Linked DNA regions of Phreatobacter oligotrophus. The protein of the gene in region 2 interacts with the protein of the main gene of each other region in a pairwise test. Links are inferred from orthologs where the notes say so. Each region holds a gene or a part of one and is shown on either strand. Other genes may lie near its edges.

Evidence for each region. The genes of interacting proteins can lie anywhere in the genome.
Region 1: the proteins of C8P69_RS10295 (region 2) and C8P69_RS11965 interact in binary tests that used the Escherichia coli proteins (3 or more experiments, as listed by UniProt). The link is inferred for Phreatobacter oligotrophus from one-to-one orthologs.
Region 3: the proteins of C8P69_RS10295 (region 2) and C8P69_RS08200 interact in binary tests that used the Escherichia coli proteins (3 or more experiments, as listed by UniProt). The link is inferred for Phreatobacter oligotrophus from one-to-one orthologs.

The regions. Positions count from the first base shown.
Region 1 is NZ_PZZL01000004.1:458,846-461,792, forward strand. Bases 69-2,947 are described here. They hold C8P69_RS11965 (P-II family nitrogen regulator), read left to right. Parts: upstream 69-1,278; coding sequence 1,279-1,617; downstream 1,618-2,947. Other genes in these bases: C8P69_RS11960 (NAD(P)H-hydrate dehydratase), read right to left, coding at 69-944; glnA (type I glutamate--ammonia ligase), read left to right, coding at 1,677-2,947. Outside these bases: more of C8P69_RS11960, read right to left, coding at 1-68. UniProt on the Escherichia coli protein: P-II indirectly controls the transcription of the glutamine synthetase gene (glnA). P-II prevents NR-II-catalyzed conversion of NR-I to NR-I-phosphate, the transcriptional activator of GlnA. When P-II is uridylylated to P-II-UMP, these events are reversed.
Region 2 is NZ_PZZL01000004.1:105,330-108,396, reverse strand. What follows is about bases 64-3,062. They hold C8P69_RS10295 (two-component system sensor histidine kinase NtrB), read left to right. Parts: upstream 64-1,000; coding sequence 1,001-2,125; downstream 2,126-3,062. Other genes in these bases: ntrC (nitrogen regulation protein NR(I)), read left to right, coding at 2,136-3,062; dusB (tRNA dihydrouridine synthase DusB), read left to right, coding at 64-1,004. Also shown: more of dusB, read left to right, coding at 3-63; more of ntrC, read left to right, coding at 3,063-3,067.
Region 3 is NZ_PZZL01000003.1:214,166-217,080, reverse strand. Bases 69-2,915 are described here. They hold C8P69_RS08200 (P-II family nitrogen regulator), read left to right. Parts: upstream 69-1,246; coding sequence 1,247-1,585; downstream 1,586-2,915. Other genes in these bases: C8P69_RS08195 (ammonium transporter), read left to right, coding at 1,633-2,915; tesB (acyl-CoA thioesterase II), read left to right, coding at 86-958. UniProt on the Escherichia coli protein: Involved in the regulation of nitrogen metabolism. Regulates the activity of its targets by protein-protein interaction in response to the nitrogen status of the cell.

The DNA.
Region 1 (2,947 bases), 350 kb from region 2 along the record:
CAGACCGCATTGCGCCGCCGGTCGGCGAGGATGCTCGCGAGGCCGGCAGGCCCCTCCATCCGCTCCAGCATGATGGCGGTGAGATGCGCGGCGTTGACGGCGAGCGCCTCGGGGGGCGAGGCCAGCGTCACCAGCCCCGCTCCCGCCCGGAGCGCCCCCCGCGCGGCCAGTCGGGCCGCACCCGTGCGCGTCATGCCACCAGAGACGACCACCGCATGGCCGCGGTGATACTTGTGCCCATCAAGTTGCGGCATGGGAAAAGCATCGCCCCAGAGCGCCGGCTCATTGGCGAAATCGGTCGGCCGGATCCTGTCCAGCACCGCAGCGTCGATGCCGATATCCGCAACCCGCAGCGTCCCACACAGCGTCCGGCCGGGCATGAGCAGGTGCCCCGGTTTGCGGCGAAAGAAGGTGACGGTCTCGTCGGCGCGGATCGCCGCGCCCCGCACCGCGCCGGTCGCCCCGTCGACGCCCGAGGGAATGTCGGCGGCGATGACCCGGCACGGATGGGCGTTGACGGCGGCGATGACCTCCGCGGTCAACCGGTCGATCGGGCGCGACAGGCCGGCGCCATAGAGTGCGTCGATGACAACGGCGACGCGGCCATGATCCCAGCGCGCCAGCGGCACTGGCGCCCGCCCCCAGGCCTCGGCGGCCTCGACCGCATCAGCGGCGCGCGGGTCTGGCGGGCTGTCGGCCGCAACCGTGATCCGGAACCCGCGGTCGCGTAGGACGCGCGCGGCAACATAGCCGTCGCCGCCATTGTTACCGGGGCCGCAGAGCACCACCACCGCCGCGCCGAGCGGCGTGGTCCGCGCCACCGCATCGGCGATGGCGATGCCGGCCCGCTGCATCAGCACCCGCCCCGCCGTGCCTCCGGCGATGGTGAGCCGGTCGGCCTCGGCCATCGCGGCGGGTGACAGGAGGGCGGCGTGGTGACGCATGGGCTCCACTGTCGGCAGAGGAACGGCGCGGGTCAATTGCGCGCGCCGGACCGGGGGCAGGCCGCATTGCTTATTTTTTCATCATCGATAGGGAGTGACGCTCCTCCCGATCAGGACCTTCCGCGCCGCGATTGCCTTTTGGATGTGCAACATGCACAACCATTCGCCAGACTGGCGATCGACCACCCGGCCAACGCGTGACCATCTCGCGGCTTCGCGTTGATTTCGCGGGAAAATCACCGGATCGGCACTCTGGCACGTCTCCTGCTAGCCCGCGAAACGGTCCGGGGCGGGAGCCACAATCCGGCCGTCGGACCACAGGAGCAGGATCGGAATGAAGAAGATCGAGGCGATCATCAAGCCATTCAAGCTCGACGAAGTGAAGGAAGCGCTGCAGGAAGTGGGTCTTCAGGGCATCACGGTCACCGAGGCGAAGGGCTTCGGCCGCCAGAAGGGTCACACCGAGCTCTACCGGGGCGCCGAGTACGTCGTCGATTTCCTTCCCAAGGTGAAGATTGAGATCGTCATGCCGGACGACATGGTGGAGAAGGCGATCGACGCCATCCGCCGCGCCGCCCAGACCGGCCGCATCGGCGACGGCAAGATATTCGTGTCGACCATCGAGGAAGCCATCCGCATCCGCACGGGTGAGTCCGGCCTCGACGCCATCTGAGTTTGAATTCGGCGGGTGGCACCCGCCGCATGCCAACGTGCAAACCAAGAGGAAGCACAATGACGACTGCCAAGGATGTCCTGAAAATGATCAAGGAGAACGACGTGAAGTACGTCGATCTCCGCTTCACCGACCCGCGTGGCAAGTGGCAGCACGTCACCTTCGACATCACCATGATCGACGAGGACATCTTCGCCGAGGGCACGATGTTCGACGGTTCGTCCATCGCCGGCTGGAAGGCGATCAACGAGTCGGACATGCTCCTGATGCTCGACCCGTCGACCGCGCAGATCGATCCGTTCTTCGCCGAGACGACCATGTCGATCGTCTGCGACATTCTCGAGCCCTCGACCGGCGAGCCCTACAACCGCGATCCGCGCGGCATCGCCAAGAAGGCCGAGGCCTATCTGAAGTCGACCAAGATCGGTGACACCATCTTCGTCGGCCCCGAGGCCGAGTTCTTCGTGTTCGACGACGTGAAGTTCGCCGCCGAGCCCTACCACACCGGCTTCAAGGTCGACTCCTCGGAGCTGCCGACCAACTCCTACACCGACTACGAGGGCGGCAATCTCGGCCACCGCGTTCGCGTGAAGGGCGGCTACTTCCCCGTTCCCCCGATCGACAGCCTGCAGGACATGCGCGGCGAGATGCTCGCCTCCATGGCCAAGATGGGCGTGAAGGTCGAGAAGCATCACCATGAGGTCGCTTCCGCCCAGCACGAGCTCGGCATGAAGTTCGACACGCTGACGCACATGGCCGACCAGATGCAGATCTACAAGTACTGCATCCATCAGGTCGCCAACATCTACGGCAAGACCGCCACCTTCATGCCGAAGCCGGTCTATGGCGACAACGGCTCGGGCATGCACGTGCACCAGTCGATCTGGAAGGGCGGCAAGCCGCTGTTCGCCGGCAACAAGTATGCCGACCTCAGCCAGGAGTGCCTCTGGTACATCGGCGGCATCATCAAGCACGCCAAGGCGCTGAACGCCTTCACCAACCCGTCGACCAATTCCTACAAGCGTCTGGTCCCGGGCTACGAGGCTCCGGTTCTGCTGGCCTATTCCGCCCGCAACCGCTCGGCGTCCTGCCGTATTCCGTGGACGGCCAACCCGAAGGCCAAGCGCGTCGAGGTTCGCTTCCCCGACCCGACCGCCAACCCGTACCTGGCCTTCGCCGCCATGCTGATGGCCGGCCTCGACGGCATCACCAACAAGATCGATCCGGGCGCTGCCATGGACAAGGATCTCTATGACCTCCCGCCGAAGGAGCTCAAGAAGATCCCGACCGTCTGCGGCTCGCTGCGCGAGGCTCTCCAGGCCCTCGACAA
Region 2 (3,067 bases):
GCTTGTCGATCGGTTCCGTCCCCGTGGCGTCCCCCGTAGCCCTCGCTCCCCTGTCCGGTGTCACGGACGCGCCCTTCCGGCGGATGGTGGCGCGTTTCGGCGTGGGCTGGACAGTAACGGAGATGGTGCCGGGAGACGGCCTGGCGGCCGGGGACGAGGAAGCCCGGCTGCGCGCGGAAGGGGCGGGGCTCTCCCCTCATGTCGTGCAGATCGCGGGATGCGAGCCTCACTGGATGGCGGAGGGCGCGCGGGTCGCCGCAGCGGCGGGCGCCGACATCATCGACATCAACATGGGCTGCCCGGCGAAGCGCGTGACCGGCGGCTATGCGGGCTCGGCGCTGATGCGCGACCTCGACCATGCCGAGCGCCTCATCGCCGCCACGGTCGCGGCCGTCGACCTGCCGGTCACCGTGAAGATGCGGCTCGGCTGGGACGAGACCATGCTCAACGCGCCGGACCTTGCGCGCCGGGCCGAGGCGGCCGGTGTCGTGCTGGTCACCATCCACGGCCGCACGCGCCAGCAATTCTACAAGGGATCGGCCGACTGGAGCGCGATCGCCGCGGTGAAGGCGGCTGTCACCGTGCCGGTGGTCACCAATGGCGACATCACCACGCCTGCGGATGCCGAGGCCTGCCTCGCCCGCTCCGGTGCGGATGCGGTGATGGTCGGACGCGGCGCGCAGGGGCGCCCCTGGGTGCCCTCGCAGATCGCCGCGCATCTGGCCGGCGAGCCGGTGCCGGCTGATCCGGATCTTGCGACCCAGCTCGCCTGCGCAACGGAGCTCTATGAGGAGCAGCTGGCGCACTACGGCCGAGCCATCGGCGTCCGCCATGCGCGCAAGCATCTCGGTTGGGCGCTGGACGCGGCGGCGGCCGCCTGCAACGCCCCCCAGGCGCTCCTCTCGGAGGCCCGCGGCCGGGTCCTCACCACCGACGAGCCGGCCAAGGCCATCGCCGCGCTCGCCGAGAGTTTTGACCGCTTTCAATGGAGGGCCGCCGCATGAGCGTCGCAGCCCAGCGCCTCGGCAGCCACGATTCCATCCTCAACGCCTTGCCGCACCCGGTGGTGAGCGTCTCCGCCACCGGCATGATCGTCGACGGCAATGCCGCGGCGGAGGGGTTCTTCCAGGCCTCCATCGCCGTGCTGAAGCGCCATGCCATCAAGGACGTCGTGCCCTTCGGCTCGCCGCTCCTGGCCCTGATCGAGCAGGTGCGCGAGCGCCACGCGCCGGTGAACGAGTACAAGGTCGATCTCGGCACCCCGCGCAATGGCCATGAGCGGATCGTCGACATCTATGTCGCGCCGCTGGCCGAGCGTCCCGGCGACGTCGTCATTATGCTCCAGGAGCGGACCATCGCCGACAAGATGGACCGCCAGCTGACCCATCGCGGCGCGGCGCGGTCGGTCACGGCGCTTGCCGCCATGCTCGCCCACGAGATCAAGAACCCGCTGTCGGGCATTCGCGGCGCGGCCCAGCTGCTCGAGGGCTCGGTCGACGACCAGGACCGGACGCTGACCCGGCTCATCTGCGACGAGGCCGACCGCATCGTGAAACTGGTCGACCGCATGGAGGTCTTCTCCGACGAGCGGCCGGTGGAGCGCCAGCCCGTCAACATCCACGTGGTCCTCGAGCACGTGAAGAAGCTGTCGCAGTCCGGCTTTGCCCGGCACATCCGCTTCGTCGAGGAATATGACCCGTCGCTGCCGCCGGTCTTCGGCAACCGCGACCAGCTGGTCCAGGTCTTCCTCAACCTCGTGAAGAACGCGGCCGAAGCGATCGGCGAGGGGGCCACCGACGGCGAGATCATGCTGTCGACGGCGTTCCGGCCGGGCGTCCGCCTCACCATGCCGGGCGTGTCCAGCCGCGTGGCCCTGCCGCTCGAGGTCTGCGTCCGCGACAATGGTCCGGGCGTGCCCGACGATCTCATGCCGCATCTGTTCGACCCCTTCGTCACCACGAAGAGCTCGGGGACGGGCCTTGGCCTTGCCCTCGTCGCCAAGATCGTCGGCGACCATGGCGGCATCGTCGAGTGCGACAGCCAGCCCCGCAAGACCGTTTTCCGTATCCTTCTGCCCATGGCCCGCGTGTCGCAAACCGACATGAACGGCCGCAAATCGCTCTGACGAGGCTCCCATGCCGACAGGAACCATCCTGGTCGCCGACGACGACGCTGCCATCCGCACGGTGCTGAACCAGGCGCTGTCGCGGGCAGGCTATGACGTCAGGCTCACCGGCAATGCCACCACGCTCTGGCGCTGGGTGTCGCAAGGCGACGGCGATCTCGTCATCACCGACGTGGTGATGCCCGACGAGAACGCGTTCGACCTGCTGCCGCGCATGAAGAAGTTGCGCCCCGACCTGCCGGTCGTGGTGATGAGCGCGCAGAACACCTTCATGACCGCGATCAAGGCCTCCGAGCGCGGCGCCTATGACTACCTGCCGAAGCCCTTCGACCTGAAGGAGCTGGTGGCGATCGTCGGCCGGGCGCTGGCCGAGCCCAAGGGCAAGCTGGGCAAGGCGTCCCCCGTCGATGCCGACACCATGCCGCTGGTCGGCCGCTCCCCGGCCATGCAGGACATCTACCGGGTCCTCGCCCGCCTCATGCAGACCGACCTCACGGTGATGATCGTCGGCGAGAGCGGCACCGGCAAGGAACTCGTTGCACGCGCGCTGCACGACTATGGCAAGCGCCGGAACGGCCCCTTCGTCGCCATCAACATGGCCGCGATCCCGCGCGACCTCATCGAGAGCGAGCTCTTCGGCCACGAAAAGGGCGCCTTCACCGGCGCGCAGTCTCGCAATCCCGGCCGCTTCGAGCAGGCCGAGGGCGGCACGCTCTTCCTCGACGAGATCGGCGACATGCCGATGGAGGCGCAGACGCGTCTCCTGCGCGTCCTCCAGCAGGGCGAATACACCACTGTCGGTGGCCGCACCCCGATCAAAACCGACGTCCGCATCGTCGCCGCGACCAACAAGGACCTGCGCCAGCTCATCCAGCAGGGCCTCTTCCGCGAGGACCTGTTCTTCCGCCTCAACGTGGTGCCGCTGCGCCTGCCGCCGCTGCG
Region 3 (2,915 bases), on a different replicon or contig from region 2:
GGGCCGCATCCCCCGGCGCGCCTTGACCCACTGGCGCAACGGGTGGTTTGTGGCGGAAGACCCCTGATCCCGCCCGAGCACCACCATGTCCGCCCCTCCCGCCTCCGCCGTCGCCAATCTCCTGTCGATCCTCGACCTCGAGCGGCTGGAGGTGAACCTGTTCCGCGGCAAGAGCCCGCAGGACGGCTGGCAGCGCGTCTTCGGCGGCCAGGTCATCGGCCAGGCGCTGGTGGCGGCCTGCCGCACGGTAGAGGGCCGGCGGCCGCATTCGCTCCACGGCTATTTCGTGCTGCCGGGCGATCCGAAGCACCCGATCATCTACGATGTCGAGCGGGTGCGCGACGGCCGCTCCTTCTCGACCCGGCGCGTGCGCGCCATCCAGCACGGCGCGGCGATCTTCTCGCTTTCGGCCTCCTTCCACGTCGAGGAGGAGGGGGCCGAGCACCAGTTCTCCATGCCGGACGTGCCGCCGCCGGAGGCGCTGAAGTCGGAAGCCGACGTGCGCCAGCTCTTCCATGCCCATATGTCCGACGCGATGAAGGCCTATTTCGCCCGCGAAAGGCCCATCGAGATCCGCCCGGTCGAGTTTGGCCGCTATACCGGCGAGGCGCAGGCCGAGGGCAAGTTCCACGTCTGGATCCGCACCACCGCGCCCCTGCCGGATGATCCCGTCGTCCACCAGTGCGTGCTCGCCTATGCCTCGGACATGACGCTGCTGGACGCCGCCAACGTGCCCCATGGCCGCTCGTTCTTCGACCAGTCGGTGCAGGCCGCGAGCCTCGACCATGCCATGTGGTTCCACCGGCCGTTCCGCGCCGATGACTGGCTGCTCTATGCCCACGATTCGCCCTCGGGTCAGAACTCGCGAGGGTTCACCCGCGGCTCGATCTACACGCGGGAGGGCGTATTGGTGGCCTCGGTGGCGCAGGAAGGCCTCCTGCGCGAGAAGAAGCGCTGACCGTTCTGCCTTTTCCTTGTGCAAATCGGCGGGCTAAACGCGGCCCAAACAAGGCGGGGCGCGAATGCTGCACGATTTTTCATCAGGTGGCTCGCCGAGGCCCTGCCTGAGGCGCCTCGTCCATATTCAACTATCTGATTTGTCGCGATAATCCCGCGCTTCGCGCCACTGGCACGAGAATTGACTCCCCCAACGCGGTTCGGACGCCGGTCACCTGGTCGGCCCGGCTTGCAGACAACCGCTTCACCCGGCTTTGGCCAAGGGGGAAGCCAATGCGGGGATGACGACATGAAGATCGTAATGGCGATCATCAAGCCATTCAAACTGGAGGAGGTCCGCGATGCCCTCACGGGGATCGGGGTCCATGGCCTCACCGTCACCGAGGTGAAGGGATACGGGCGCCAGAAGGGCCATACCGAGATCTATCGCGGCGCCGAATATGCCGTCAGCTTCCTGCCCAAGCTGAAGATCGAGGTCGCGGTCGCAGGTCCGGACGTCGACAAGGTCGTGGCCGCCATCGCCGGCGCCGCCAAGACCGGCCAGATCGGTGACGGCAAGATCTTCGTCACCTCGATCGAGCACGCCGTGCGCATCCGCACCGGCGAAACCGACGTCGACGCGTTGTGACGCGCTCCTCCCCGACCACAGACATTCCTCTGGAGACTTTCCACATGATGAGATCGAGCCTTTCCAGGTGGGGTTTGGGCGCTCTCGCGCTCGCGGGCCTCGCTGCGGCGGTCATCGACCCCGCTCTCGCCCAGGCGCCCGCCGCGGCCGCCCCCGCCGCCCCGAAGCCGAATGCCGGTGACACGGCCTTCGTGCTCATCTCGGCCTATCTCGTGCTGCTGATGACCATTCCGGGCCTCGCCCTGTTCTATGGCGGCCTCGTGCGCACCAAGAACATGCTGTCGGTGCTGACCCAGGTCTTCGTGATCGTGGCCGTCGTGTCGATCATCTACGTGATCTACGGCTACTCGCTGTCCTTCACCTCGGGCGGTGGCCTCAACGCCTTCATCGGCGGCTTCTCCAAGGCCTTCCTGATGAATGTCGACCCGACCAAGACGGCCGCGACCTTCTCCAACGGCGTCGTCATTCCGGAATATGCCTACATCATCTTCCAGATGACCTTCGCCTGCATCACGCCCGCCCTCATCGTCGGCGCCTTCGCCGAGCGCGTGAAGTTCTCGGCGCTGCTGCTCTTCGTCGTCCTCTGGGTCACCTTCATCTACTTCCCGATGGCCCACATGGTCTGGTACTGGGCCGGCCCCGACGCCATCGCTGACGCCGCCAAGGCCGTTGCCGCTGCCGGCACCGACGCTGCCGCCAAGGCTGCCGCCGAGGCCAAGCTCGCCGAAGCCAAGGCGGATGCCGGCCTGCTCTTCCAGTGGGGCGCGCTCGACTTCGCCGGCGGCACGGTCGTCCACATCAATGCCGGCATCGCCGGCCTGGTGGGCTGCCTCGTCATCGGCAAGCGCATCGGCTACGGCAAGGAGCTGATGCCTCCCCACTCGCTGGTCATGACGCTGATCGGCGCCGCGCTCCTCTGGGTGGGCTGGTTCGGCTTCAATGCCGGCTCCAACCTCGAGGCCAACGGCACCGCCGCGCTCGCTGCCATCAACACCTTCGTGGCTACCGGCGCCGCGACGCTCGCCTGGCTCTTCGTCGAATGGGCCGCCAAGGGCAAGCCGTCGCTGCTTGGCGCGGCCTCGGGTGCGGTGGCCGGCCTCGTCGCCGTCACGCCTGCCGCCGGCTTCGCCGGTCCGATGGGCGCCATCATCCTCGGCCTCGTGTCGGGTGGCGTCTGCTTCATCTTCTGCTCGACGGTGAAGAACGCCTTTGGCTACGACGACACGCTGGACGTCTTCGGCATCCACTGCATCGGCGGCATCATCGGTGCTCTCGGCACGGGTATCGTGGTCAACGTCGCCCTCGGCGGCGCCGGCATCCCGGACTACGA